3 regions of the Brevibacillus choshinensis genome follow, and region 3 is predicted to be linked to each of the others. Evidence: riboswitches for the same ligand, from Rfam matches in the RefSeq annotation. Region 3 holds a riboswitch; each other region holds the start of a gene.
What was found. Region 3 has a riboswitch for S-adenosylmethionine ahead of JNE38_RS19045 (homoserine dehydrogenase). Riboswitches for the same ligand answer to the same signal wherever they lie in the genome.

Region 1 (5,182 bases), 1.9 Mb from region 3:
ATGGCTTGTTGAATGTGGAAAAAGCAGTCATGTCTCCCATGTCCAACGATTTTCTGGAGCCCAACAACACTCAGTCCCGGGCCAAGGCTTTTCCGATCGAGTCGCAGATCCGTGGCAACCTGGGACCGAATGACACGACGGACTGGTTCAAAATGGACGTGCCGTACGATGGAAGAGTCAGTCTCACAGCATCCGTGAACTCAACTGTATCTTCTCCTATGGCGGCTACCTTCTATTCGGAAAATCGAACACCAGTCACTCATTACATCGGGAACGGGGACACGATTACGGTACCGGCAAAGGCTGGGCGCATGGACATCAGGCTGGTGCGAAACGGGGGCGTGAATGCCTTTTCCTACGTGCTTACCAGCAAGTTCAGCATCAACCCGGACCGCAATGAACCGAATGACACGATGGGCACCGCCAGGCCGCTTGTAGGCAATCAGATCAGTGTAAACGGCAGCTTCCATACCGATGGAGACCAGGACTGGTTTTCCTATTACGTCCGTGAATACGGACATCTGGATGTGACCGTGACGCCGGATAACAAGCGTATGGACCCTGTTCTGGCGATCGGAAAACAGGACCAGGGAAAAAGCACGATATGGGATCCGCTATATGACAACGGGGATCGTGATGACCCGACAGAGCGGGCCCAAAAAGAAGTTTCGCCCGGCAAGTATTTCTTGCGGATCAGCGAGTATGAGCAAAACTCGGTGAATGGGGAATACCGCTTGGACCTCAGCTTTACACCTGTGAAAAAAGATGTGAACGAGCCTAATGATACATATCGTCAGGCATCCCAGTTAGCCGGCGGGACCGTCATGACCGGAACTTTGCCGACCGCCACCGATTCTGACTGGTTCCAATTTACTGTCAGTACGGAATCATACGTTTATGTTCGAGCTCCTTTTGTTCCGGTCTCATCCGGTGTGAGAATCGCCTTGTACAATGGGAATAACTTCAACTACGCCTTGGCTTCGACCAATGAGGTAGCGGAATTGTCCGATCAGGGCAAGGAAATTTTAGGGCTTCGTCTGAAACCTGGGAAGTATTACATCCGTCTGAATAGTGGAGTTCCCTTTAAATATGATTCGTATCGGTTGACAGTGAATCAGCAAATGTTGGTTGGCGGATACCGCGATATTTCCACTCACTGGGCGCGTTCGGAGATTGTTCGTCTGAGCAATCGTGGCATTATCAAAGGCTTTAGCGATGCGACATTCAAGCCCAACCAAGCGGTAACTCGCGCACAATTTGCCACCATGCTCATCCAGGCGATGCGGTCAGATGGACTTCCGGTAGCTTCATCCTATACCGGCAAAACGACCTTCCGCGATTTGTCCAAGAAGCACTGGGCTTACAACAGCATGGGGATCGCTTATCAGGTCGGGATTATGAAAGGCTACCCGAACAAGCAAATGAAACCAGATCAGCCGATTACACGCGCCGAGATGGCCTCTATGATTGCGCGGGCGCATAATGTGTTGTTGTACAAGCGCAGCACGTCCAGCTATCGGGATGTACCGACGACTCACTGGGCTTCTCCGGCGATCGAAGCACTCACTTCGAGAAATTGGCTGAACGGCTACGGTGCAACGTTCAAACCGCAAGGAATCGCCACGCGGGCAGAGGTCGTAGTACTGATTACGAAGGCTTATAAATTCTAATAGCGACATCTGGGGAGGTAATCATTGATGAAACCAGTCACAAAGGGCTTGCTTGCAGCAGCGATCGGAGGTACGGCACTGTTTGCCTCTCAGGCCATGGCAGATGGAGTAGGCGGCGTACCGGGGTCTGTAGATGATCCGGTCGTAACCAAAAGTTATGTGGATCAGCAAATTCAGGCAGCTGGCGGCGGTGGGAGCACGCTGACGGTCGTGGAGGTAAATCCTGGACAGACACTGTACGGGTTTGAAGGCACTGAATTTATTGTCCGCACGGGGAAAGTACAAGCAGTAGCGGGCAACAAAGGCGACGGCCTGACAGACCTGACAGCTGGCGTAGACCTCAAAGGAGGAGCGGTCGTAGGCACGAATCACCTGCTGCTGATCGCACGCTCCGATAACCGCGGCTTGCGGCTTGCGTCCAATTACGACGGCGTTTCCCACATCATGGTTCGCGGAAAGTATGAGCTGCGGTAAAAGTCTATTGACACCATAGAAAAAAACAATTATTCTATAATCCGTAATGGATACTCTTATCCAGAGCAGGCGGAGGGACTGGCCCCATGAAGCCCGGCAACCGACTAGAGCGGTGCTAACCAGCAGAACGGACATCTGTTCTGGCCGATAAGAGGATGAAGGAAGCAAAAAGCGCTCAAACCTTTTCCTCCGACTTGTTGGAAAAGGTTTTTTTATTGCGTTTACGTCGATAAAATCCTGACTCGGCTACCACACTATTTGTATGAGGTCAAAGGAGGTAATTTTCTCATGGCTTTGCAAAAAGGTCGTCGTCTGTTCACATCTGAATCCGTAACCGAAGGACATCCGGATAAAATTTGTGACCAAATTTCCGATTCCATTCTTGATGCCATTCTGTCCAAAGATCCAAACGCGCGTGTCGCTTGCGAAACATCCGTAACTACGGGTCTCGTACTGGTTGCTGGTGAAATCACCACCAACACTTACGTAGATATCCAAAAGCTGGTTCGCGAAACCATTCGCGGCATCGGCTACGATCGTGCAAAGTTTGGCTTTGACGCAGACACTTGCGGTGTCATCACTGCAATCGGCGAACAATCCGCTGACATTGCGCTGGGTGTAGACCAGGCTCTGGAAGCGCGCGAAGGCCAAATGACTGACGCTGAGATCGAAGCGATCGGCGCTGGTGACCAAGGTCTGATGTTTGGTTTTGCTTGCAACGAAACACCTGAGCTGATGCCATTGCCAATCAGCATGGCTCACCAATTGGCTCGCCGTCTGACTGAAGTGCGCAAAAACGACACGCTGTCCTACCTGCGCCCGGATGGTAAGACACAAGTAACGGTTGAATACGATGGCGACAAACCAGTTCGTATCGACACCATCGTCATTTCTACCCAACATGCTCCTGAGACTACTCTCGAGCAAATCAAAAAAGACCTTGTCGAGCACGTAATCAAGCCTGTTGTTCCAGCAGAACTGCTGGATGCAGACACCAAGTACTTCATCAACCCAACTGGCCGTTTCGTTATCGGCGGACCACAAGGGGATGCTGGTTTGACTGGCCGCAAAATCATCGTAGATACCTACGGCGGTTATGCACGTCATGGCGGCGGTGCGTTCTCCGGTAAAGATCCGACCAAAGTGGACCGTTCCGGTGCTTACGCAGCTCGTTATGTAGCGAAAAACATCGTGGCAGCTGGTCTGGCTGACAAATGCGAAGTCCAAGTGGCTTATGCAATTGGGGTAGCACAACCTGTTTCCATCGCAGTCGATACATTTGGCACAGGAACTGTTTCCGAGGAAGATCTCGTGAAACTGGTTCGCAAGCACTTCGACCTGCGTCCTGCTGGTATCATCAAGCAACTGGACCTGCGTCGTCCGATTTACAAGCAAACAGCAGCTTACGGTCACTTTGGCCGTAACGACCTGAATGTTCCTTGGGAGCAAACAGACAAAGCGGATGCACTGAAACAAGACGCTGCAACATTGGCGAAATAAGAAGTAGCCGACGAAAGAGCCTAGTTACCATGCTAGGCTCTTTTTTTGATCAGTTCTCCGCCCATTTATTGGGGATTGGCATACAAAGGATTTTGTAGGACTATGTCGAATCTTCTTATGGGGAAGTAAGGAGGGGTTTTTTTGCCGAACAAGAGGCTCTTCCTAATTGTGTTTGTTACCTTTTTATTGATTATTATGACGGCAGGCATCATGGGAAGGGGACAGGAAGAAAAAAGAAATGTCCCGGAAGTGCAACCTTTTCCCCATGTTGATACGTCTAAGAGCATAAGCGCAGAGCAGAATGCTGAGCCAAACGTCACGCCCTTAAAAAAAGCAACGATAATACCGAAACAATGGTATAGAGATTTCGTGGTTGTTTTAGCGTATCATCATGTTGCGGAGCGTTCGGATCAGCGCTATTCGATCACGCCTGAACAGTTTGCCGCGCAAATATCCTTTTTACATGAAAATGGATTGCATCCGATCTCACTGGATGAATTTGCACGATTTATGGAAAGTGGCGATCTTTCTACTGAAAATGCAGTATTGATTACGTTTGACGACGGTTACGAGAGCTATTACACCCAAGCGTTTCCGATCCTTAAGAGCTACGGTTATCCTTCTGCGAATTTTGTCATCGCGGACCGATTGCGTGATTCTGCGGATCGAAACCGAAAGAACATGACAACACCGCTTACTCGTCAACAAGTAAGAGAAATGCAAGCGTCAGGGCTGGCTGCTTTTGGATCCCACACGTATAGTCTCCATGACAAGCAAGAGCAAAATGAGTGGGGAGAGCTGGGACCCGAGACGGCTCCTGTATACCGGGAAGATCTGCAACGTTTGGAAGTCGAGCAGGAATACAGGGATCGCCTTTATGTGGACTTCAGCATGTCCCGAGTCGGTCTTGGCGAATGGACAGGTCAATCTGTGAATGCGATTTCATTGCCATATGGTTACACGAGCAGCATTGTAACAGAGACTGCCCAGCAAGCCGGTTACCGCTATGTATTTACGTCCACTCCAGGAGTCGTGAAAAGTGGAACGAATCCATTCGCCATTCCCAGGTTTGATGTGGGAATAAGTGATACGGATGTAACGAGCCTCCATCAGCTGTTCACGAAAGCGAAAAATGAGTTTGAAGGAGAGCAATCATGAACAAGGCGATTGACATTAGCATGCTCGATGGAGTTATTAAACGAACGATTGAAACCGTGGAGACAAGCAAAACCCAAATATTTGATATAGCTGAAAATGCAAGACAGCAAGGAAACTCCCTGAAGCTAGATCTTCATGAACTGCGCCAGGAGATTTCCAAGGTGATTCAGAAGGTTGATGCGCTGGAGCTGGCGTATCGCAAGTCTCGTAACCGTCTGGTGTTGGTAAGCCGCAATTTCCATATGTACACGGAGGAAGACATCCGGATCGCGTATGAAGAAGCGAGTCGCATCCAGGTCGAGCTATCGATTTACCGGGAGCGGGAAAATAACTTGAAGCGAAGGCGCAACGATCTGGAGCGCCAATTGCGCACGCTGGAA
Region 2 (5,182 bases), 140 kb from region 3:
CATACATGGAAGAGAACAAAGATGAGTGGGAGCGGATCTACAACCAATACTACAGCGACATTTGGCTGGAAGTCCGGTTCGCAGATGAAAAAGAGGAAATTGTCAGTGTCAGCGCTCAAACCCAGAGCAAAAAAGTGTACGTCAAAGGGATTGTGACCGAGGATGTCACCAAAATCGTCGTGAAAAAGCCGAACGGCGATAATATCGAGGTGGTCCCTACCAGTGAGCACTCCTTTACGGTGACCTTCCCTTCCCTGGACGTCTCAACGGAGCAATACGTGACGGTTAGCGCTTATGCTGGCACTGCCCTCGTCGACAGCGAAAAGGTAAAGGTCATCCCGCAAGCCGAAGAAGAAGCGGATATGATCATACATAACCTGGCTGTGCTCGATGCGAAAAAAGGAGAGCTGAAAGTCAAGGGAATCGTGAAGCTGGATGCAGACAAAGTGACGGTGACGTACAACGGAGTAAAAGCCGATGCAAAGGTGAAGAAGCTGTGGGATGGTGTGGGCAGCTTCAGCGTTACATTGAAAGAAGTCAAGTCCACGACTGGTAAAGCCACGATCGAGGTATATGAGAACGGCGAAAAGCTCGACTCTGACTCTATCGCAGTAGAAGTCGTAAACGCTCCAGACAAAGAAGCGGTAAAAACGTACGCAATCTCAGGAACAGCTGCCCTCGACCCGAAAAACAAGAGCATTCAGCTCAAAGGAACCGTAGTGGGCTGGTCCAAGAATAAGGGTGTTAAGCTGTTCGTTACAACACTGGATGGCAAAAAGCAAGAAGTGAAGCCAAATGACAAAGGGGAATACTCCCTGAAGCTGTCTATCAAGCAGGGTTCTTTCGATGCGCAAGCGGTTCGCCTCGAGCTGTATGTAGATGACAAGCTGGTCAAACAGGCTGACATGACGGAAAGCATCAAAAAGGCCATCACAGAGGCAATGGAGAACCAAGCGAACAAAGACGAAGACGATGATAAAAAAGACAAGAAAGATAAAAAAGACAAAAAAGTAAAAGAGAAGCACGTACCAAACGGGAACGCGTACGGATATTGGAAAAAGCAAGGGGAGTGGAATCAACACGGCCAAGATGATGACGACGACAATGACCGTGATGACCACGACGAGGACGAAGACAACTAAGGATCGTTACGGCTGATTATAGGGCTGCACGTAATCCACGAGCTCCTTTATGTAGTCTCCAATGATCGGTATGGATAAAAATTGAGTTAAAAGCGAACCAAGCAAGGCAAGCACGAGAGCAGTCCCAATAGTAAGGCCCAGACCCCGGGCAAGACCTGCGAGGAAATTAATCCAGAGCAGCTTGCGCGGGGCTGTGTAATTTTGCACGATATCGGCTAAACGAATATCTTCCATGAACATGGCGATTTTATCCATGCGTTCATTGAGCTTGCGGACTTCTTCGATTTCTTTCATCAACTGCTCCATTTGGACCAACAGGCGGTCAGTAGGGGACACACGACAAACCTCCGTTTCGGATCAAGTTTATCTCTATTACCCAGTTTAGGGAAAAAAGAAATGAGAAGCAAGGAACCGGAAGCGTTGCCTATCGCCCAGCAGGGGGGTACAATATACGTACAAATCGTACTCGAGGAGGCATCGGAATGGCAGAAACCGTTTCCCAATCCCTGTCGGAAGAATTGTTTGAGCTTTTGCAGAAAGAGCGCTTTGTTACCCTGGGAACGATCGATCATGAATCGGGCTCTCCAGCGCTCAGTTCCTTGTCGTGGACGTATGCGGCAACCGTTGATACCATTCGTTTTGCTGTCGATAATCGCTCGCGGATTCTGGCCAATATTGCCAAGGAGCCGCAGGTGGTATTGCATCTGATCGGTGCGGGTTCGTCCTTTGCCATCAACGGTCGTGCCGCGGTAAAAACAGAGCGGCTGGAGGGTGTGCCGCTGAAGCTGGCGATGGTCGAAATCAAGATCGAAGCGGTCCGGGACATCATGTTTTACGGCTCCCGCATTTCCGTTGAGCCGCAGTATGAAAAAACGTACGACAAGAATGCAGCGGCCAAGCTCGACAATCAAGTGATGGAAGCCTTGAGAAACGCAAATTGATGCGGATGTCTTCCCAGTGGAAAATCTTGTTGACAAGGCAGTGATCCATCCATTAGTATTAGGATCAATCAAATTGAATAGCAATCTTCTTATCCAGAGAGGCGGAGGGACTGGCCCGATGATGCCCGGCAACCAATCACCTGTACGGTTTACGTTACAGGGAGATAATGGTGCTAATTCCTGCAGAGTTATCAAACTCTGAAAGATGAGAAGGTCTTGCTTACGGCGACGTAAACAAAGCCTTCTTTCAGACGAAAGGGGGCTTTTTTCATGCCCCTCGTACACTATGGAGGGAGAGAAATCAGATGCATTTGGAGACGAAACTAGTTCAGGCGGGCGTGGGAAAAGACGAAACAACAGGGGCCGTTAACTTTCCGGTCTACTACTCAACAGCTTATCGCCATCCTACTTTGGGGGAAAGCACAGGATTTGATTACACTCGGACTGCGAATCCGACGCGCACGGTCTTGGAAGAGACGATCGCGAGCGCGGAAGCGGGGGACGGAGGGTTCGCGTGTGCGTCAGGCATGGCTGCTATCCATACGGTCATGGGGCTGTTTTCCCAAGGAGATCATCTGATTGTCTCACTGGACCTGTACGGGGGAACCTACCGGCTGTTCGAGCAGGTATTGTCCCGTTATGGACTTTCGTTTAGCTATGTCGATCTGCGTGATCTGGAATTGGTGGAGCAGGCAGTGAAGCCACAGACCAAAGCCATACTCGTGGAGACTCCGACGAATCCGCTGATCCAAATTACCGACATCGCCGGCGTGGCGAAGATCGCAAAGAGTCATGGCCTGCTGACGATTGTAGACAATACCTTCATGACCCCGTATTGTCAACGCCCACTTGAGCTCGGAGCAGATATCGTCCTGCACAGCGCCACCAAATATCTGGGTGGACATAATGACGTGCTTGCCGGTTTGATCGTGACAAAAGGACAAGAGTTATCGGAAAAAATCCGTTTTTTGCACAATTCGATCGGGGCCGTATTGGGGCCGCAAGACTGCTGGCTTCTCTTGCGCGGGATGAAGACGCTGGCACTGCGCATGGAGCGCCATCAAGCGAATGCATTTGCTGTCGCAGCCAAGCTGCGTGAGCATCCTGCTGTAACAGAAGTCTTTTACCCGGGCCTGTCTGAGCACCCAGGTCATGATATTCAGCAAAAGCAATCGAATGGTTACAGCGGGATGGTTTCCTTCCGTGTACGATCAGCTGATCAAGTAAAGCCTTTCCTGAAAAACCTGCGCATCGTTTCGTTTGCGGAAAGTCTGGGTGGCGTAGAATCGCTGTGTACATACCCGGCGACGCAGACACACGCCGATATCCCGGCTGAGATTCGGGAGTACGTAGGTGTCTGTGACCGGCTGCTCCGCCTCTCCGTAGGGATTGAACATCCAGACGACCTCATCGCGGATTTGTGCGAGGCGTTGGATGCGAGCCTGACGGTTGGAGGGAATGTGCGATGAATTTTGCTACAAAAGTGCTGCATGGAACATCGTGCTTTGATTCGGTCACAGGCGCGTCGTCCGTTCCGATCTATCAGGCGTCCACCTTTCATCAGGCTGATTTGGACCGCCCGACTACGTTTGATTACGCCAGATCCGGAAACCCTACCCGTCAAGCCTTGGAGGACGCCATTGCCGGATTGGAGGGGGGAGAGCGCGGTTTCGCTTTTGCATCCGGCATGGCAGCGATCTCCAGCGTGTTCATGCTTTTCTCGGCGGGGGATCATGTAGTCGTGGCAGAGGACGTGTACGGAGGGACATTCCGCTTCTTGACGAGAGTATTGTCTCGGATGGGGATTACCGTGACGTTTGTAGACGCGACCAAACTGGAAGAAGTCAGGGCGGCCATTCAGCCATCGACACGTGGTATTTATCTGGAGACACCTTCAAACCCTACTTTGAAAGTGACAGATCTCGCAGCAGTCTGTCAAATCGGAAAAGAGCATGATTTGTTGGTCATTGTGGACAATACATTCTTGACGCCATATTACCAGCGTCCCTTGGAATTGGGTGCCGATATCGTGATCCATAGCGCCACGAAGTTCATTGGGGGACACAGTGACGTCGTGGCAGGGCTGGCGGTAACCAAAGATGCGGCTTTGGGGGAGCAGCTCTACTTTATCCAAAATGGGATGGGGGCCATCTTAGGTGTACAGGACTGCTGGCTGGTGATGCGCGGTTTGAAGACATTGAAGGCGAGGCTCGATGTCAGCACACGGACTGCCGAGAAAATCGCCAATTGGCTGAACGACCATCCTGCTGTCAGCCGTGTCTACTACACCGGATTGCCTGATCACCCAGGCCACGGAATCCAGGTAGCGCAAGCGAGCGGACATGGTGCCGTTCTGTCTTTTGATGTAGGGAGCAGAGAACGGGCCAAAGCGTTGTTTGACCGGGTAAGGCTGCCGATCGTTGCGGTAAGTCTGGGAGCGGTGGAAACCATTCTTTCCTATCCGGCTGCCATGTCCCACGCGTCTATGCCGGCAGCGGAAAGAGAGATCCGCGGGATTACGGACGGCTTGATCCGGCTATCGGCTGGACTGGAAGATGTGGATGATTTGATTCAGGACTTGCAGCAGGCTTTGGAAGCATTGCCTCCTGTAACCGTAGAAGTCCAAAATAAAAAAGAGGCATTCTCTCGGGCGTAGCTCCGGGCGAATGCCTCTTTTTCGTTTCGTTCTAATGCCAGCGCTGCCTTCTTTATGGCGCGCCGGTGCGATTCACGTTGATGCCCTGATTTCCCCGTGGCGTAGATTTGTTGCTTTTATTGATGCGCTGTTCATTTTCTTGCGAAGGTGTCTCTTCCCGTTTTCTCACATCACGCGGCAGCTGTGGCATGATACGCCCCACGATATCCGCGAGCTCCTCGGCGAAGCCGGATACAGGATGGCCTCTGCGGATGTCAGCCGTCATTTCACGGAGGCGCTGCACGATATCAGGGTCGGCTGTCACGATGGCAGTTGCGCCTTGGGGATCTTCCTTCAAGGCTTCGGCAACAGAGTATTTGATGACTCCCACTTCCGGGCGATCCAGATGTGGATCAACATTGATACCGACCACCGCCATTTTTCCGATGACGACAGCAGTCGCT
Region 3 (5,182 bases):
CCAGACCGGAATCGGAGCATCTCCTTTTGGTAGGCTGCGGGCATTTGGCTGCCTACGAAATCATGGCGACTCTCATCACCATGAAGAACATCAAAAAAGTAACGGTCTACAATGCGAACTCCTATGAAAAAGCCGCAAACTTTTGTGCCACGGCAAAAGAAAGGCTCCATGAGATGTTTCTTACGCACTATCGGGATGACCGGGAGCTCTACCAGACCTTGCTGGATCGTATCGAGATTGAGTACGCGGCGACAGACGACATACGAGGGGCGACTGGGGAAGCAGACATCATCATCACTGCCACCCCATCGCACAAGCCGCTCATCATGAAAGAATGGGTCAAACCCGGCACTCATTTCTCCTGCATCGGCGCGGATATGGCAGGAAAACAGGAAATTGATGAGAATCTGTTTACAACCGCTCGCGTCTTCGTGGATGACGTAACGCAGGCCATCAACGTCGGTGAAACCAAAGTAGCCGTCCAAAAAGGTCTGATCTCCAAAGAGGATATTGTCGCTGAAATCGGAAGTGTCATTCTGGGCCGAACGCCAGGCCGCCTGTCCGATCAAGACATCACTATCTACGACAGTACGGGAATCGCCCTGCAGGATCTGATCACTGCAGACTACATTCTCAAAAAAGCGGAAGAAAAAGGCATAGGTACGGTCGCCCAGCTGTAAGCCCATTTCGGGTCATGAAAAAGGAGGAAGCATGATGGATATTAAGCTGTTTGCAGTAGAAGACTGGATGAACAAGTACGAAATGAGTGCAACCTACAACATTGCAGAGACGTGCGTGGATTCATTGACCATAGAAGAGCTCATCTCCATCGACGGTACCAATCCCGCTGACTTTTTCCGTTCCCTCTATGATAAAAAGCTGACGTACGGCCATATCGAAGGCTCTCCCGAGTTCCGTACTCTCGTCTCCGAGCTGTATGAAACCATCGATTCGAAGCAAGTGCTCGTCATGAACGGAGGCATCGCCGCCAACTTCCTCGTTTTCTATTCGCTCGTGAAGCCCGGCGACCATGTCATTTCCGTCCACCCTACCTATCAGCAAATATATGATGTACCGAAATCTTTCGGAGCTTCCGTTGATTTGCTCCATTTGAAGCCGGAAAACGGCTACTTGCCTGACCTGGACGAGCTGCGCTCCCTCGTTCGGGAAAACACGAAGCTGATCTGCATCAACAATCCGAACAATCCTTCCGGTGCAATCATCGAACGCGAGCTTCTGGAGGGAATCGTGGAAATCGCACGTTCCTGCGGGGCTTACCTGCTGTGCGACGAGGTGTATCGCAATCTTTTGCAGGAGGATGACCTCATCGTCCCATCCGTCGCCGATCTGTACGAAAAAGGGATCAGCACTTCTAGCATGTCAAAAGCCCTCTCGCTGGCTGGACTTCGCCTCGGGTGGATCGCGGCCCCACAGGATGTGATCGAGGAATGCATCAAGCACCGCGACTATACGACGATCAGTGTGGGGATGCTCGATGATATTTTGGCGGTACACGCCATGAAAAACTACGATCGGATTCTTGGACGCAATCGCAAAATCATCAAGGATAACCTAGCCATTCTGGATGCGTGGGTGGCCGGGGAGCCTTCCGTCACATACGTAAAACCGCGTGCAGGTACGACCGCGATGCTGAAAGTGGATCTTCCGGTTACATCCGTAGACTTTTGCAAGGGTCTGCTAAAGGAAACCGGCGCCTTCCTGACTCCTGGCAGCTGCTTTGATTTGGAAGGCTGGGTACGGATTGGCTATGCTTGCGAAACAGAAATGCTTCGCCAAGGACTGCAGAAAGTATCCGAGTACATCCGTTCCATTCGTTAACGAAACAAGGCTGTGGAGATATATTTCTCCGCAGCCTTTTGCATTCTGTAGGACGTGCTTCACTCAACGCTTCCTAGCAAGGGGAAGCATCGGACCTGCAAGCCAAAATCCGACTGTAACAATTCCTCGTGCTCTGCACGCATGCCGCTGGTGATCAATCCGGCACGCAGAACTCCTCCTAGGTCGAACTGTACCTTGAGCTTGTGTACGTCCACTCCCGCGTGACGCAAAAAGTGCAAAACGCGATCGGGCGTCGCCGCAGGTGCGGAGCCTTCCAGGTAACAGAGGGAATGGTCCCCGTTTTGCTGGGTTACCGAACCTGTCGCCGCCTCCGTTTCCTTCCACTCCGGATGCGGAGTGAACGGCTGTGTCAGCAGGTAAGCCAGGTCCTCCACGACTGCACTCGCAGTCGGCAATTCCCCTGCTCCTCTGCCTGTAAACAGAAGATCTCCCACAATATTCCCCGACAACTGCACAGCATTGAACGCGTCCTGGATTTGGGCCAGCGGATGGTTCGTCGGCAGCATGGTCGGCTCTACCGATAAGCGAATGCCTTCCGGAGCCTGCTGGGCCTGGGCGATCAGCTTGATCCGATACCCGAGCTCACTCGCGATGCGGATCTGCCCGGAGGTTAGGTCTGCAATGCCCCTCCTCTTCACCTCGGCGAGCGGCAGCGACTCTCCGTAGACGAGCTGAGCTAAAATGTACAATTTGTACATCGCATCAAAGCCTTCCACGTCCGAGCGAGGGTCCGCTTCGGCATAACCCAGCTCCTGCGCCTGTCTGAGAACCTCCTGGTACGGCAGCTGCTCGGTCTCCATTTTCGTCAAAATGAAGTTGGTCGTGCCGTTCAGGATACCGCGCACGCCGTTGATGTCATTGGTGCGGAGGAATTGGCGCAGAACGCTGAGGATGGGAATCCCGCCCGCTACACTCGCTTCATAAGCCAAATGGACCTGATGACGATTGGCCAGATCCACGAGCTCGGTTCCTCTTTTCGCTAGCAGCTCCTTGTTGGCTGTGACCACATGACATCCCTTTTCAATCAAAGCGCGGACATAATCATACGTCGGCTCGACTCCACCCATGACCTCCACCACAATGTCCACATCACTCTTGAGCACTTCTTCAAAGTCAGTGGTCAGCACAGATCTGTCAAGCTCCACGGCTCTTTCCTTTTCCGAATCGCGCACCAGCGCTTTGACGATCTCGATCCGTTTTCCCAAGCGTGAGGAAAGCTTCTCCTGTTGGGAGCGGATGGTTTTGATCACACCGCCACCTACCGTTCCCAATCCCAACAGCCCTACCTTAACAACTCCAGCACTCATCTCATTCACCCCATCAGCAGTCTGTCAAACAAAACAAACAAAAAACCTTCTTCGATAAGAAGAAGGTTGGTTGGCATCGCTGCATTCCCTCTCCTTATCTCCCAGGACGCAAGCATCCTGCAGGAATTGGCACCTTGTCACCTACTACGTGACGGTTGCCGGGCTTCATCGGGCCAGTCCCTCCACCTCTCTGGATAAGAAAGTATGTAGTTTTGAAGAAATCAAAAAAACCTTCTTCGATAAGAAGAAGGTTCTCATTCACGTATACGAGTGACCCGCTTCTTATCTTTCGAGACGTACAGTCTCGCAGGAATTGGCACCTTGTCACAAACTTCATGACGGTTGCCGGGCTTCATAGGGCCAGACCCTCCACCTCTCTGGATAAGAACTAGTATGCTGTTGAAGTTTATTCTAAGAAATTCCATCCGATCCGTCAACACAAAATTCACGCTATTTCGGAACGAATGCACCCAAGCCGCCCTGAATGATTGAAGCGAAACTGGCGGAGCTATTTCTAGAGATGATATCTTTCCGAAAGAAGCTTGCGGTGATGGAGCTCATGGCCCGCGATGATGTAGGCCAATGCCCTCGCCGAGAGTTCGCTGTTATTGGCAAGCCCCCTGCGCGTCCAGGCTTCCTCGGGCACCCCATTTATGAGGGCAAGCGTGGATCCGCGCACCGCCCGGAACTCCTCCAGCAGCGCTGACATCGGACGCGAGTCAAAGGAGCCCTGAAGCACATAAGCCTCATCTTCATATCCGGCCAAAGGAGTCTCGTCTCCTCTGGCAATCCTCAGCAAACGATAGCTCATGATTCTCTCCGTGTCGATGAGATGTCCGAGCACTTCTTTTACCGACCATTTTCCAGGAGCGTAACGGAAAATCTCCTGCTCATTTGTAAGACCAGAGAGCATCATTGCGGTTTCCTCCAGCTGACGGGATAACCATTCTGGCAAACTCCCATCTGGAACCAGAGCAATGTATTTCCCATAGTAAGCGGCGTATTCGTCACTTGTCGGCCGATTCATCATCTTATCTTCCTCCTTTTGATTGGTTGCGATCAACCCGTACTGGCAGCCGGCGCCTCCTCTTCAAAGTCATACAGCGGGAGTGATATGGTAAAACGAGTCCCCGCTCTCGGCTCGCTTTGAACAGCTACAGAGCCCCCGATAGCGCGAATCACCTGAAAAGAGTAGGTCAATCCGAGGCCAGTGCCGCTTGATTTCGTAGAATAATAAATAGACCCGAGTCGACTGATCTGGTCAGCACTCATTCCCACTCCGTTGTCCTTGATGATCAAAAGTACGCTTCGGTCAGCCAGATTCAGACTGATTGACACCTTGGCATGCGGAATTTCCACGCAAGCTTCGATCGCATTTTTTATAAAATTCATGAGTACCTGTTTGACCTCATCCCCATTTGCGATGATCCATACAGGGACCACCGGCTTATGCTCCAGCTCGATCTCAACATTGCTCATGATGGCATAAGACGACATGACGTCCATGATCACCTGCACATGCTGCGATAGATTGGTTTTTCCTGTTTGCTTGCCCGGAGGCTTGGAGATGGATAGATATTCGGATAGCACCGTTTCGGTTCGATCGATTTCCATGAGACTGATGTCGATGTATTGTTCCATCTTTCCGTGCTCCAACGAGCCGTACCGTATCAACTGCAGAAAGCCTTTGACAGCGGTGAGCGGATTCCGGACCTCATGAGCGAGAGAGGCAGCTACATGGCTGATCGCCTCGAACTTTTCATTTTGTGAATAGGTGATAAAAATGGCTTTATCGGCAATCGCCTTGTGAAACAACGTCGTCAAGAGCCAGATGCCAACCATATATTGAAGGGGAAAAACCACTAGATGTTCCAAGAGGTAATTCTGTACCAGGTCTGGATGGTTCACGTACAAAATAAAAGTAGGATGGATGGATAAGACGATCCCAGCCATACAGGTGACGAGCGATGTCCGTCGCGTGTTTTTATAAACCTGGTTAAACAGTAAGGACAAGA

Region 1: another riboswitch for S-adenosylmethionine. It lies ahead of metK (methionine adenosyltransferase); the one in region 3 lies ahead of JNE38_RS19045 (homoserine dehydrogenase).
Region 2: another riboswitch for S-adenosylmethionine. It lies ahead of JNE38_RS19675 (aminotransferase class I/II-fold pyridoxal phosphate-dependent enzyme); the one in region 3 lies ahead of JNE38_RS19045 (homoserine dehydrogenase).

The regions. Positions count from the first base shown of each region.
Region 1 covers NZ_CP069127.1:5,693,673-5,698,854, reverse strand. The annotation lists gene JNE38_RS28470 (S8 family peptidase) at 1-1,670, shown strand, start outside; gene JNE38_RS28465 (hypothetical protein) at 1,698-2,144, shown strand; SAM riboswitch class I at 2,198-2,298, shown strand; gene metK (methionine adenosyltransferase) at 2,433-3,644, shown strand; gene JNE38_RS28455 (polysaccharide deacetylase family protein) at 4,014-4,802, shown strand; gene JNE38_RS28450 (sensor histidine kinase) at 4,799-5,182, shown strand, end outside.
Region 2 covers NZ_CP069127.1:3,912,442-3,917,623, reverse strand. The annotation lists gene JNE38_RS19690 (hypothetical protein) at 1-1,142, shown strand, start outside; gene JNE38_RS19685 (DUF5665 domain-containing protein) at 1,149-1,448, opposite strand; gene JNE38_RS19680 (pyridoxamine 5'-phosphate oxidase family protein) at 1,625-2,083, shown strand; SAM riboswitch class I at 2,170-2,295, shown strand; gene JNE38_RS19675 (aminotransferase class I/II-fold pyridoxal phosphate-dependent enzyme) at 2,389-3,552, shown strand; gene JNE38_RS19670 (trans-sulfuration enzyme family protein) at 3,549-4,739, shown strand; gene JNE38_RS19665 (YhcN/YlaJ family sporulation lipoprotein) at 4,792-5,182, opposite strand, start outside.
Region 3 covers NZ_CP069127.1:3,773,592-3,778,773, forward strand. The annotation lists gene JNE38_RS19035 (ornithine cyclodeaminase family protein) at 1-680, shown strand, start outside; gene JNE38_RS19040 (aminotransferase) at 712-1,839, shown strand; gene JNE38_RS19045 (homoserine dehydrogenase) at 1,899-3,167, opposite strand; SAM riboswitch class I at 3,259-3,368, opposite strand; SAM riboswitch class I at 3,447-3,555, opposite strand; gene JNE38_RS19050 (DinB family protein) at 3,682-4,197, opposite strand; gene JNE38_RS19055 (sensor histidine kinase) at 4,227-5,182, opposite strand, start outside.